DNA from 4 places in the Streptomyces sp. NPDC051218 genome. Region 4 is predicted to be linked to each of the others. Evidence: riboswitches for the same ligand, from Rfam matches in the RefSeq annotation. Region 4 holds a riboswitch; each other region holds the start of a gene.

Evidence for each region. Region 4 has a riboswitch for cyclic di-AMP ahead of ACIBCK_RS13150 (M23 family metallopeptidase). Riboswitches for the same ligand answer to the same signal wherever they lie in the genome.
Region 1: another riboswitch for cyclic di-AMP. It lies ahead of ACIBCK_RS14085 (transglycosylase family protein); the one in region 4 lies ahead of ACIBCK_RS13150 (M23 family metallopeptidase).
Region 2: another riboswitch for cyclic di-AMP. It lies ahead of ACIBCK_RS10535 (transglycosylase SLT domain-containing protein); the one in region 4 lies ahead of ACIBCK_RS13150 (M23 family metallopeptidase).
Region 3: another riboswitch for cyclic di-AMP. It lies ahead of ACIBCK_RS26950 (NlpC/P60 family protein); the one in region 4 lies ahead of ACIBCK_RS13150 (M23 family metallopeptidase).

What each region holds. Positions count from the first base shown of each region.
Region 1 covers NZ_JBITEU010000004.1:108,431-111,631, reverse strand. Annotated here, with positions in the region: gene ACIBCK_RS14095 (cytochrome P450) at 1-501, shown strand, start outside; gene ACIBCK_RS14090 (transglycosylase family protein) at 638-1,642, shown strand; cyclic di-AMP (ydaO/yuaA leader) riboswitch at 1,825-2,018, shown strand; gene ACIBCK_RS14085 (transglycosylase family protein) at 2,022-2,726, shown strand; gene eno (phosphopyruvate hydratase) at 2,954-3,201, shown strand, end outside.
Region 2 covers NZ_JBITEU010000002.1:907,891-911,091, reverse strand. Annotated here, with positions in the region: gene ACIBCK_RS10545 (benzoate/H(+) symporter BenE family transporter) at 1-8, shown strand, start outside; gene ACIBCK_RS10540 (hypothetical protein) at 442-633, shown strand; cyclic di-AMP (ydaO/yuaA leader) riboswitch at 1,339-1,493, shown strand; gene ACIBCK_RS10535 (transglycosylase SLT domain-containing protein) at 1,499-2,224, shown strand; gene ACIBCK_RS10530 (carbohydrate ABC transporter permease) at 2,320-3,171, opposite strand; gene ACIBCK_RS10525 (carbohydrate ABC transporter permease) at 3,168-3,201, opposite strand, start outside.
Region 3 covers NZ_JBITEU010000009.1:250,722-253,922, reverse strand. Annotated here, with positions in the region: gene pcrA (DNA helicase PcrA) at 1-1,204, opposite strand, end outside; cyclic di-AMP (ydaO/yuaA leader) riboswitch at 1,448-1,605, shown strand; gene ACIBCK_RS26950 (NlpC/P60 family protein) at 1,613-2,815, shown strand; gene ACIBCK_RS26945 (hypothetical protein) at 2,897-3,201, opposite strand, start outside.
Region 4 covers NZ_JBITEU010000003.1:487,314-490,514, reverse strand. Annotated here, with positions in the region: gene ACIBCK_RS13155 (pitrilysin family protein) at 1-946, shown strand, start outside; cyclic di-AMP (ydaO/yuaA leader) riboswitch at 1,167-1,329, shown strand; gene ACIBCK_RS13150 (M23 family metallopeptidase) at 1,342-2,145, shown strand; gene ACIBCK_RS13145 (GntR family transcriptional regulator) at 2,359-3,045, shown strand; gene ACIBCK_RS13140 (HPr family phosphocarrier protein) at 3,188-3,201, opposite strand, start outside.

The DNA.
Region 1 (3,201 bases), on a different contig from region 4:
ACCCACCCCGAGCAGCGCGAGCGCCTCCAGGACTCCCTCAGGGACGGCGACACCGGGCTCCTGGAGACCGGCCTCGAAGAGCTCCTCCGCTTCGACGGTCCCGTCGAACTCGCCACGTGGCGGTTCGCCACCGAGCCGCTGACGATCGGCGGGGAGGACATCGCCGCCGGCGACCCCGTCCTGGTCGTCCTCGCCGCCGCCGACCGCGACCCCGAGCGATTCGCTCAGCCGGACACGCTGGACCTCTCCCGCCGCGACAACCAACACCTCGGCTACGGCCATGGCATTCATTACTGTCTCGGCGCGCCCCTCGCCAGGCTCGAGGGTCAGGCCGCGCTCGCGACGCTCCTGCGCCGCCTCCCTGACCTGCGCCTTGCGGCAGAACCTGGTGATTTGAGGTGGCGCGGCGGGCTCATCATGCGCGGACTGCGCACGCTGCCCGTGGAGTTCACACCCGCACAGAAGAGCAAAGATTCGGCACCTGGAACGACGTTTAGCTGACGAACCGTCAGGACTGTGACTTTCACGTGATCTCCGCTGCATCGACTTGTGACAAGCGTTCGACTGCCGCTACGTTCACCGACGACTCGGCATCCCGTGCCGCAGTCGTCGCTCCAGTCACGCGAAAGGCAACCGCATGCTCTCCGGCAATGGTCGTCACCGACGCCCCCGCCAGGCCCCGGCCCTGATCGTCGCGGCAGGAGTCGCAGGATCGGCCATCGCCATCCCGCTGCTCGGAGCCACCAGCGCGAGCGCGGCGGACACCGCCACGTGGGACAAGCTCGCGGAGTGCGAGAGCGGCGCGTCCTGGAGCGCGGACGCGGGCAACGGTTACTACGGAGGGCTCCAGCTCTCCCAGCAGACCTGGGAGGACTACGGCGGCCTCGACTTCGCGCCGAGCGCCGACCAGGCCAGCCGCTCGCAGCAGATATCCGTCGCCGAGAAGGTCCTCGACGACCAGGGGCCCGAGGCCTGGCCGAGCTGCGCGCCGATCGCCGGCCTCACCCAGGACGGTGCGGCCGCCGACGTCGACCCGGGTGCCCCGATCACGACGATCCCCGCGGACCCCTCTGACCCCTCCGGCTCCGACTACTCTGACGGGTCGTCGGAATCGCCGGAGTCGTCGAAGCCGTCGGACACGAAGGACTCCGGCGATTCGCCCGAGCCGAGTACGTCACCGAGCGGGTCGGCCGACTCCTCGGACAGCGCCGAGCCGTCCGAGAAGCCCGCCGCCGACGACGCGTCACGAGACAAGAATCACGACGAAGACGGCAAGGCGGATAACTCGCCCGAGTCGGGACACACGGACAAGTCCGGCCCCGACGATGAGACTTCGCCCGCCCCCACCCCCTCCACCGGCGAGGGCGAAGGCCGCCACCGCGGCGACAGCGCGGACGACAAGCCGTCCGCCGACGCCCCTCGCGAGGGCTCGGGCCGGCACGCCTCCCGTGGCGACGAGCGCAAGGAGGACGGCTCCGAGGGGACGTACACGGTCCGCTCCGGAGACAACCTCTGGACCATCGCCGACGAGCACGACGTGCAGGGCGGGTGGGCCGGTCTGTACGCCGAGAACGAGCAGTCGGTCGGCTCCGACCCCGATCTCATCCTGCCCGGTCAGAGCCTCGATTTGGGCGAAAAGTAGGGGTAGTTGGCGAGTCGCTTTGCGCTCGTTGTCCCAATTGGCGCAAGTGAGACATGGGTCTCAGAAGCCCTGATCGTCTTTGAAATTCCGGCGATCGCATGACTACGGTCGTGACCGCTCGCCACAGCGGGCCCCGCCGGTCGGTACGCCGAGTCCTGCCAACGGCCGTTCGGGAACAGTCGTCGCGTCATGCGCCGTAGGCAGGAGCGGGGGACCCAAGGTTTGCGCCGGGCCCGGCCGTTGAACGCCTCGCGAGAGCGAGGCGGGCAGACGGACGGGAACGGCTAGGGGTTAAGTCGCACTCAGGAAGTGCGGCCGGGCAACTTCATCGGCCCGAACCCGACAGCTCACCTCGCAGGCGTCGGTGAGGGGATCACTCATGCTGTTTTCCAGCAAGGGCAAGCACCGCCGCGCGTCCAAGGCCACTCGCGTCGCCACGCTCGCCGGTGTCACCGGCGTCGCCGTCGCCGCCCCGCTGATGGCGGCCGGCTCGGCCTCCGCCGCGACCAACTCCGAGTGGGACGCCGTCGCCCAGTGCGAGTCCGGCGGCAACTGGTCCATCAACACCGGCAACGGCTACACGGGCGGCCTGCAGTTCTCGTCGTCCACCTGGTCCGCGTACGGCGGCACGAAGTACGCGCCCACCGCCGACAAGGCCTCCAAGGCCCAGCAGATCGAGATCGGCGAGAAGGTCCTCGCGGGCCAGGGCAAGGGTGCCTGGCCGAGCTGCGGCGTCGGCCTCTCCAGCGCCTCCAACGAGGGTGGCGGTGCGCAGGAGAGCGCCCCGCAGCAGACCCAGGAGCAGCCCAAGAGCCAGCCCACGCCGCAGACCGAGCAGCCGCAGCAGGCCGCTCCCAAGGCCGAGGCTCCGAAGACCGAGTCCAAGAAGACCGTCGAGACCCCGACCGGCGAGACGGTCAAGAAGGGCGACGGCGAGTACAAGGTCAAGAAGGGTGACACCCTCTCCAAGATCGCCGATGCCAAGGACGTCAAGGGCGGCTGGCACAAGGTGTACAAGCTCAACGGCGACATCATCGACAACGCCGACATGATCTACCCGGGCCAGCAGCTCCACCTCAGCTAGGCAGTAGCCGCTGTTCCCGGCCCCGCCCCCACGGGTCCACCCCGCCCCGGTGCGCGTATCCCCCGTACGCACCGGGGCGGGGTATGTTTGTTCCGTTCGTAAACATTTCGCTCTCGGTTTGTCCACAGGACGGTCGCTCGGCTGGCTGTTGCCCGGGAGCCGGTTAGGCTCGTGTCCGCGAGGCCAACGCCTCGCGTACCCGCGTCACATCCCAGAAGGAGATGCTCGTGCCGTCCATCGACGTCGTCGTAGCCCGGGAAATCCTGGACTCCCGAGGCAACCCCACGGTCGAGGTCGAGGTCGGCCTCGACGACGGCAGCACGGGTCGTGCCGCCGTTCCGTCCGGTGCGTCCACCGGTGCTTTCGAGGCCATCGAACTCCGTGACGGTGACCCCAACCGTTACCAGGGCAAGGGCGTGGAGAAGGCCGTCCTCGCCGTCATCGAGCAGATCGGCCCGGAGCTCGTCGGGTACGA
Region 2 (3,201 bases), on a different contig from region 4:
CAGCGTGAACACCGACCACACCGAGGCCGCCTAGCGTCCGTCGGCCACCGCCTCGATGTGCAACCGGCCCTGTCGAAGCCCTGCCTGGCCGGTCGCTCCGAGCCCAACCGTGGGGCCAGGCCGCGCGGGACGCCAACCATGCTGCGCCGGGCGGGAGTTCGGTAGCCGCGTCGACGTGCCACTGGATCGCGGGAAGCGTCACTCCGAGCCCGTACAGCAACGGGACGTGGGCGGCTTCGGGACGCAACTCGATCCGCGTGCTGCCGAACTCAGGCTCCCCGTAACGCGAATAGGCCCGCAGCACTGAGGTCGTCATCGCCTCAGCTCCCCTGCTCGGAATGGCATTGAGCGAGGGCGCTCAGGGCTTCGGAGGAACCTGCATCACACGCCTGATCATGACCGCCCCAGGCCCACCTCAACCTCACAGATAGGGTCGAGCGCATGACATCCGAACGGCCCCATACGCCGGCCATGGCATTCCTGGACTCCCAGGAGATCACCACGACGGACTGCCGCCGGTGCGGAACCCAGGTGTCGGGCGTCAACGGCCGCTACGCGTGCGGGGTGTGCGGGTGGGTCAACAACTGGACCGAGGGCCACAACGAACTACCCAGCGGAGACAGCGACATCTAGCACCGCGCCCGCTTCCGGCCCCAGGTTTCGTTTACGCCCTCGGACGCAAACCCACAACCGGCCTATTTATTGGACCCGTTGACCGCTCTTGGAGACCACATCGCCTGGCTCAGCGACAACGCCGATAGCGAACTCCTCGAAAGCGGACCACCTCGAACTCCTCGCGCGCGTGCCGCAATCGCCCTCCCTGCAAGTGCCAGATACCGAAAGGGTTTTGTTCTGCCGCGCCATCTCTCGGGCTGACGAGGAAGTCATCCTGGCCCGGGACACCACCTTCATCGACCCCACCGATGAACAAAATGCCCCTTTTGCACAGAACATCACCCACACTCCGTGTCCATCTTGCCCGCATAAATTACCTCTACACACCGTTAATGACGCAAATAAAGCCTGTCCCGTATTGCGCAGCCCTAGCACGAAATGGCGCGATCCAAACCGCGCGCGACTCCCCTCCCACCCCTCTCCCATTCAGTGGAATAGGTCACATCGACCGCCCAGGGTCCGAGGGAGACAGATCGGCGCGCTTTCGTTCTCCGCAAAGAAAGTTGGGGCTATTCGATCATTGGAGGAGCGCGGTCCCTCTCGGCGAGGGCGGGACTCTCGCATTCCCTAATTGAATTCCGCCCTTGTTCCGTCCGGCCTTTCTCGCTTAACGTCACCTCAATCCGGATGGAACGCCGAATCCTGCCGCTGTCCGGAAACCCTTCCCATCAATCACTGACGCTCGGCAGGAGCGGGGGACCCAGGTAAGCCGCCGATCCGCATTGCGGAACGGCTAGGGGTGAAGTCGCACGTGCTGTGCGACCGGACATCTCCCGTCCGAACCCGACAGCTCACCTCGTAGGCGACGGAGAGGAATTTCGTCATGCCTGCAAAGGGTAAGCACCGCCGTCCCAAGTCCAGCTCGCTCAGCCGGGGCTTCGCCGCCGCGGGCACGGGTGGGGCCGTGCTCGTACTCCCGGTTCTCGGCGCGACCGCCGCCACCGCCGCGCCGGCTGACGCGGCCGCGAAGCCCGCCGCCGCCCCGAAGACCTACGTCGTCTCCGCGGGCGACACCCTCTCCAAGATCGTCCGCGAGCACTCGCTGAGCGGCGGCTGGAAGAAGCTGTACCAGGACAACCGTGACGCCCTCGGTGGCAACCCGGCCCTGATCCACCCCGGCCTCAAGCTCACCCTCGGCGAGAAGGCCCCCGCCGAGCGAGCGGACCGCTCCGAGCGCAAGGACGCGTCCGCCGCCGAGCCCGCCTCCGCCCCGGCGAAGAAGGCGTACACGAACGACCTCGACGGGTGGATCAAGGAATCGCTCGACATCATGGCCCAGCGCGGCATCCCCGGCTCGTACGAGGGCATCCACCGCAACATCATGCGCGAGTCCTCCGGCAACCCGCTGGCCACCAACAACTGGGACGTCAACGCTGCCGCAGGCACCCCGTCCAAGGGGCTCCTGCAGGTCATCGCGCCCACGTTCGACGCCTACCACGTGCCCGGCACCTCGCTGGACAGCTTCGACCCGGTCGCCAACATCACCGCCGCGTGCAACTACGCGGCCGACCGGTACGGCTCGATCGACAACGTGAACGGCCCGTACTAGGCCGCACGGCCGCGTATCCGGCCCCTCGCCCTTCTTCCGCTCTGAGCCCCGGCCCGCCAGGTGTCCGGGGCTCAGGCCTGCACGATGCGGTGGTGTCAGTCGTCGATGCCCGAGCGTTCCACCCCCGCCACGATCCACCGCTGGAAGAAGAGAAACACCACGAGCAACGGCACGATCGACACGGCGGCCGCGATGAAGAGTTCGTGCAGTCTGATCACCTGCGATGTGGTGAACGACGACAGAGCCACCTGCACCGTCCACGCGTCACGGTCCTGGCCGATGACCAGCGGCCACAGGAACGAGTTCCACGCGCCGATGAAGACGATCGTGCCCACCGCCGCGAACACCGGCCTGGAGTTGGGCACGACCACCCGCCAGTACGTGCGCCAGTAACCGAGCCCGTCGACACGCGCCGCGTCCTCCAACTCCCGTGGGAATCCGAGGAAGTACTGCCGGAAGATGAAGCACGCGAACGCGGAGAACAGGGTCGGGACGATCAGACCGCGCAGCGTCGACACCCAGCCGAGCGAGGACACCAGGACGAACGTCGGCACGAAGGTGACGGAGGCCGGGACCATCAGGGTGCCGAGGATCGCGTAGAACACCTTGTTCGCGTGGCGGTACGGGATGCGGGCCAGGCCGTAGCCGGCGAGTGAGGCCAGCAGCAGCGTGCCGAGCGTCGTCGCGACCGCGATGAGCGAGGAGTTGAGCAGAGAGCGGGCGAACGGTACCGACGTGTCGTCGAAGAGTTCCTCGATGTTTCCCCACCGCAGTGTGGAGGGGAAGAAGGTCCACTCGGGCGATGTGATGTCGCTCTCGGACGAGAGGCCGTTGCGCACGAGGAGGTAGAAGGGGATCAGGAACAGCAACGCCAGCGCGATGAGCAGCGAGAGCCGCAGCGCGCGTCCCGCCCTGACCCTCGCGTCGTTCCTCGAGTGGTCTCTCATTCCGCCTCCTTCCTGCCGAGCCCGAACCAC
Region 3 (3,201 bases), on a different contig from region 4:
ACTGCGCCTCGTCGTGCTCGGTGTCGGCGACGTAACCCGTGATGCCGGCGCCCGCGCCCGCGTTGGTCCACAGGTTCTTGGGGCGGCGGCTTTCGTTGCGCTCGATGACGGCGTTGGCCGCGGTCAGGATCGTCTGCGTGGAGCGGTAGTTCTGCTCCAGGAGGATCGTCGTCGCGTTCGGGTAGTCCTCCTCGAACTGGAGGATGTTGCGGATCGTCGCGCCGCGGAAGGCGTAGATCGACTGGTCCGCGTCACCCACGACACACAGCTCGGCGGGGTCGTCCCCCTCGCCTCCGGAGGGGCCGACCAGCTCGCGCACCAGGGCGTACTGGGCGTGATTGGTGTCCTGGTACTCGTCGACCATCACGTGGCGGAAGCGGCGGCGGTAGTGCTCGGCGACGTCCGGGAACGCGCGGAACATGTGGACCGTCGTCATGATCAGGTCGTCGAAGTCGAGGGCGTTCGCCTCGCGCAGTCGCGACTGGTACATCGCGTACGCCTGGGCGAGCGTCTTCTCGAAGCCGTCGGCGGCCTGCCCGGCGAAGGCCTCCTCGTCGATCAGCTCGTTCTTCAGGTTCGAGATCTTGGCGCTGAAGGACTTCGGCGGGAACTTCTTCGGGTCGATGTCCAGATCGCGGCAGACCAGCGCCATCAGCCGCTTGGAGTCCGCGGCGTCGTAGATCGAGAAGGACGAGGTGAAGCCGAGCTTCTTCGACTCGCGGCGCAGGATGCGGACACACGCGCTGTGGAACGTCGACACCCACATCGCGTTGGCCCGCGGCCCGACGAGCTGCTCGACGCGCTCCTTCATCTCGCCCGCGGCCTTGTTCGTGAACGTGATCGCCAGGATCTGTCCCGGGTGCACGTGCCGCTCGGCCAGGAGATACGCGATGCGGTGCGTCAGGACCCGGGTCTTGCCGGAGCCGGCGCCCGCGACGATGAGCAGCGGGGAGTCCGCGTGCACGACGGCCGCGCGCTGGTTCTCGTTCAGCCCGTCGAGCAGGGCGGCCGGGTCCAGCACGGGGCGGGGGGCGCCGCCGCGGTAGTGCGCGTCCCGGGGCACGGGCGCGTCGAACTTCCCGTCGAACAGATCATGCGGAACGGATTCCGGCGCACTGTCCTCGGGCGGCGGCGGGGGCTCCCCCTCCGAGGCCCGCGAGGGCTGGAGGTCCGCCAGGAAGCTGTCATCAAAGAGGCTGCTCATCGCCTCCCGAGTCTAGGCGGCCCCACTGACAACCCGCCCCGGGTTCCGGTCACGTCACTCCGCTTACGCCCCGCTCGCGGACGGTAACTCTCCGCTTCGGCACGACGTGCGCGCGTCAAGAGCTTCGTAAAGTAACGAAAACGTATCGGGCATATCGAACATCAACCTTCACACGGGCCACACGAGTTGGCTAGCGTGCTCCGCGGGCTGCTCGTACTCCCACCGGCGAACCCCGCCGGGAACGGGTGGCCTCCGCCGAGTTCGATCTCCTCGGAGCCGGGGACCCACGATGAACTTGGGGTGAATCGGTCCCGTACGAAGTACGGGACTGTAGGGCAACCTTCCGGAACCACCCGCCCGAACCCGACAGCTAACCCGGTAGGCGGTCTACGGAAGGAGTCGCCTCCCTTGGCGTCGCACCGCAAGCCGCGGACCCGCATTGCCGGCCTACGCACCGCCCCCGCCCTCGGCATCACGACGGCGGCCCTGACCTCCGTGGCCCTCCTGTCGCAGAGCGCGCAGGCGGCACCGTCCGCGCCCGGGAAGCCCAGCCTCGAAGAGGTGCAGAAGAAGGTCGACGACCTCTACCAGCAGGCGGGTGTGGCCACCCAGAAGTACAACTCGGTCAAGGAGCGCACCGACAAGCAGCGCAAGAAGGTCGACACCCTTCTCGACGATGTGGCCGAGCGCACCGACAAGCTGAACGAGGCCCGCCAGGAGCTGGGCACGTTCGCCGCGGCCCAGTACCGCACCGGCGGGGTCTCCGACACCGCCACGATGATGCTCGCCGAAGACCCGCAGGGGTACTTCGCCCAGAACCACCTGTCGGACCGGCTGACCGCGCGCCAGAAGAAGGCGGTCGACGACTACCAGACGCAGCAGGCCTCGGCGACGAAGCAGCGTACGAAGGCAGCCGAGAGCCTGGAGACGCTGAGCGACTCGCGGGACGAGCTCAAGACGAGCAAGAAGACCGTCCAGAAGAAGCTGGGCCAGGCGCGCACGCTGCTCTCGGATCTGACGGCCGAGGAGAAGGCGCGGCTCGCGGCGATCGAGAAGAAGAAGGAAGAAGAGGCCAAGCGCAAGGCCGCCGAGCTGGCCCGCAAGCAGGAGGCCGAGGCGGAGGCCAAGCGCAAGGCGGCGGAAGAGGCCGCGGCCAAGGAGCGCGAGAAGGACAAGGAGACCCCTGACGCGGGCTCCGGTTCGGACACGGGCTCGGGCACCGGCTCCGGCGCGGGCTCCGGTGACACGGACAGCGGTTACGCGACGAAGGCCGCGAAGGTGATCAACTTCGCCGAGGCCCAGATCGGCAAGCCGTACGTGTGGGGCGCCACAGGCCCCGACTCCTACGACTGCTCCGGGCTCACCCAGGACGCGTGGAAGGCCGCGGGGATCTCCCTGCCGCGTACGACGTGGGACCAGGTGAAGGTCGGCTCGACCGTGAAGACCGCCGATGCCAAGCCGGGTGACCTGGTCTTCTTCTACGACGACATCAGCCACGTGGGGATCTACATCGGCGACGGCAAGATGATCCACGCCCCGAAGCCGGGTGCGAACGTCCGCGTCGAGTCGATCTACTACATGCCGATCCACAGCGTGGTCCGCCCCGCGTAACCGGCACACCCTCGCTCCGTCACACCCTCACGAGAAACGGCCCTCCACGCGCGCGTGGAGGGCCGTTTCTCGTCGGTGGCGTCAGGTCCACAGGACCGCGATGAAGATGTTCACGACGGTCAGCAACCCGACGGCGCCGAACATCCCCTTGTCCACCTTCTCCTCGTCGCGCTTCACGTAGACCAGCGCGAGGATCACGATCAGGACGGCCATCTTGATGCCGATCTTGATGTTGTTGACGGGGTTGTCGTCCGCCTGGTTCAGGCCCACCAGGATCACGCCCGTGACGAGCATCGTGAGCGCGCCGTGCAGCATCGCGGGGCTGAAGCGGGCCGTGCCTTGGCCCATCTGCTTCATCTGGGTGAGGAAGCCGCCCAGGAGGGAGG
Region 4 (3,201 bases):
CCTGGACGAGATCCCGCACGAGGCCGCGAACCCGGGGCGCCGCGCCGCCAAGGAGCTGTCCCGGCAGCTCTTCCCGGCGACCTCCCGCATGTCGCGCCCCCGCCAGGGCACCGAGGAGACGGTCACGGCCATCGACTCGGCCGCGGTGCGCACCTTCTACGAGAAGCACGTGCGTCCCGCGACGGCGACCGCCGTGATCGTGGGCGACCTGACCGGCGTCGACCTGGACGCCGTCCTCGCCGACACCATCGGCGCCTGGACGGGTGGCACCGCCGAGCCGCGTCCGGTGCCCCCGGTGACCGCGGACGACACCGGACGTGTCGTCATCGTGGACCGCCCGGGAGCCGTCCAGACGCAGTTGCTCATCGGCCGCGTGGGCCCGGACCGGCACGACCGCGTGTGGCCCGCGCAGGTGCTCGGCACGTACTGCCTGGGCGGCACCCTCACCTCACGCCTGGACCGCGTCCTGCGCGAGGAGAAGGGATACACCTACGGCGTACGGTCGTTCGCCCAGGTCCTGCGTTCCGCTCCGGACGGCAGCGGCGCGGCGATGCTCGCCATCAGCGGCTCCGTGGACACCGAGTCCACCGGCCCGGCCCTCGACGACCTGTGGAAGGTCCTGCGCACCCTCGCCGCCGACGGCCTCACGGACGCCGAGCGCGACGTCGCCGTGCAGAACCTGGTGGGCGTCGCCCCGCTCAAGTACGAGATGGCGGCGTCCGTCGCGGCCACCCTCGCCGACCAGGTCGAGCAGCACCTGCCGGACGACTTCCAGGCCCAGCTGTACCGCCAGTTGGCCGAGACCGGCACCGTGGAGGCCACCGCCGCCGTGGTGAGCGCCTTCCCCGTGGACCGTCTGGTGACGGTGCTCGTGGGAGACGCGTCGCAGATCGAGGAGCCCGTCAGGGCGCTCGGCATCGGTGAAGTGAGTGTGGTCACGGGGTGAGTGCGGGGTGCGCCTGAACTGAGTGATAGTCAGGACATATCGGGACCCCAGTGGCGGGAAAACGCTGCTGGGGTCCTCATATGTCCGAATTAGTATGGAGGTTACGTGTCTGACCTGTGGCGTGCGCTACAAAAGCTCTGATCCGTTTGTCGTTTGAAAGATGACCCGCTTAGCGTCTGGTCCGGCTGTTCGTCATGCAGTACGCCGCGCCCGCGGCACCGGACAGTCATCGCCGAGTCCCCGTACGGCGCGAGCCAGGGGAGCCGGGGACCCACATGTCCCTTGGGGTGAATCGGGAACCTCGCCGTGAGGTGAGGGACTCGTAGGAGACCTTCCTGCTCCGAACCCGTCAGCTAACCCGGTAGGCGAGAAGGAAGGAAAGGATCAGCCGCTTCATGGCGTTCACCCGTGCCACCGGGAAGCACCGTCGCCCGAGCCGCCTCACGCGTACGACCGCGAACGTGGCGGGCGTCGCCGCCCTCACCACCACCGGTGTCATCGGAGGCCTGGCCGCTCCGGCGCTCGCCGCCGACGACGCGGTGACTCCCCAGCACACCGGCCTCACCCAGGCGATCTCCGTGGGCGACTCGCTCGCCCAGAGCGTCGACGCGCAGGCCGCTGCCCAGCAGCAGGCCGCCGACGACGCCGCAGCGGCCAAGAAGGCCGAAGAGGCCGCCAAGAAGAAGGCCGAGGAGGCCAAGCGCAAGGCCGAGGCCGAGGCGAAGGCCAAGGCCAAGAAGGAGCGCGAGGCCAAGGAGCGTGCCGCGCGCGAGGCCGAGCGCAAGCGCCTCAACAGCTACGTGTCGCCGATCACCGGCTCGTCCATCTCCACGGGTTACCAGACCGGTGGCGCCATGTGGTCCTCCGGCAGTCACACCGGCGTCGACTTCCACGCCGCGTCCGGCACCTCGGTCCACGCGGTCGGCTCCGGCACCGTCGTCGAGGCCGGCTGGGGCGGCGCCTACGGCAACAACGTGGTCATCAAGATGAACGACGGCACGTACACCCAGTACGGCCACATGTCGTCCCTCGGTGTCACGGTCGGCCAGGCGGTCACTCCGGGCCAGCAGATCGGCCTCTCCGGCTCCACCGGCAACTCCAGCGGCCCGCACCTCCACTTCGAGGCCCGCACCGGCGCGGACTACGGCACGGACATCGACCCCGTCTCGTACCTCCGCTCGCACGGCGTCAACGTCTGATCCCGGAGATCCAAGGCGGTCGCACGAAGCGCACCTGATTCACCGAAAGCCCCGGCTCGTCGAGAGCCGGGGCTTTCGCCGTTCCCGTATCTCCGTTGGCCAAAAGTATCCCCGGATTTCGGCCGACCATCGGAAATTCGGCGGCTCTGCAATAGAGTCGCCGAACAGGCGTCGACAGACCGCGTTTCGCGGGGATTAAGGCGGAGGTCAGTCATGCGCATTCCCGCGCACTCGGTATGCACGGCCATCCGGGACGACATCGTCTCCGGTGTCTACGAACGGGGCGGCCGGCTCACCGAGGAACTGCTCGCGCGCCGCTACGGGGTCTCCCGCGTCCCCGTCCGTGAGGCCCTGCGCACCCTGGAGGCCGAGGGCTTCGTCGTCACGCGCCGGCACGCGGGCGCGTGTGTCGCCGAGCCCACCGAACAGGACGCTGCCGACCTCCTGGAGGTCCGCGCGCTCCTGGAGCCGCTGGGCGCGGCCCGCGCCGCACAGCGCCGCACGGAGGCGCACCTGAAGGTCCTGCGCGGCCTCGTCAGGCTCGGCCAGGAGCGATCGAGGCGCGGCCGGAGCGAGGATCTGCGTTCCCTGGGCGGCTGGTTCCACGAGACGCTCGCCCAGGCGTCCGGCAGCCCCGGCCTCACGGCACTGCTCACCCAGCTCCGGCACAAGATCGCCTGGATGTACGTGGTCGAGGCGTCGGCCGCCCCCGCGGAGGCCTGGGCGGAGCACGCCGCGATAGTCGACGCGGTCGCCCGCGGGGACGCGGAGCGGGCCCGTGCGCTCACCGCGCAGCACACGGAGCGGACGGCAGCCGCGCACCGGCCGCGGTTCGTGCGCCAGCTCTCCGGCGTGAGGGGTTCGCAACCTTCCGTAAACACAGCGGGTCTGCGCCTTTAACAAAGGCGCCGTATACAAAGAAGTGCATAGAAGTGCTATTGGGCGGGGCATTATTTCTGCTGCCCGAATAGCGGAAAGAAAACACTGAAGGGCCCACCCCTATTTCGGGGCAGGCCCTTCGGCGTATGAGTAACAGTCTTTATCAGACGGTCTCGG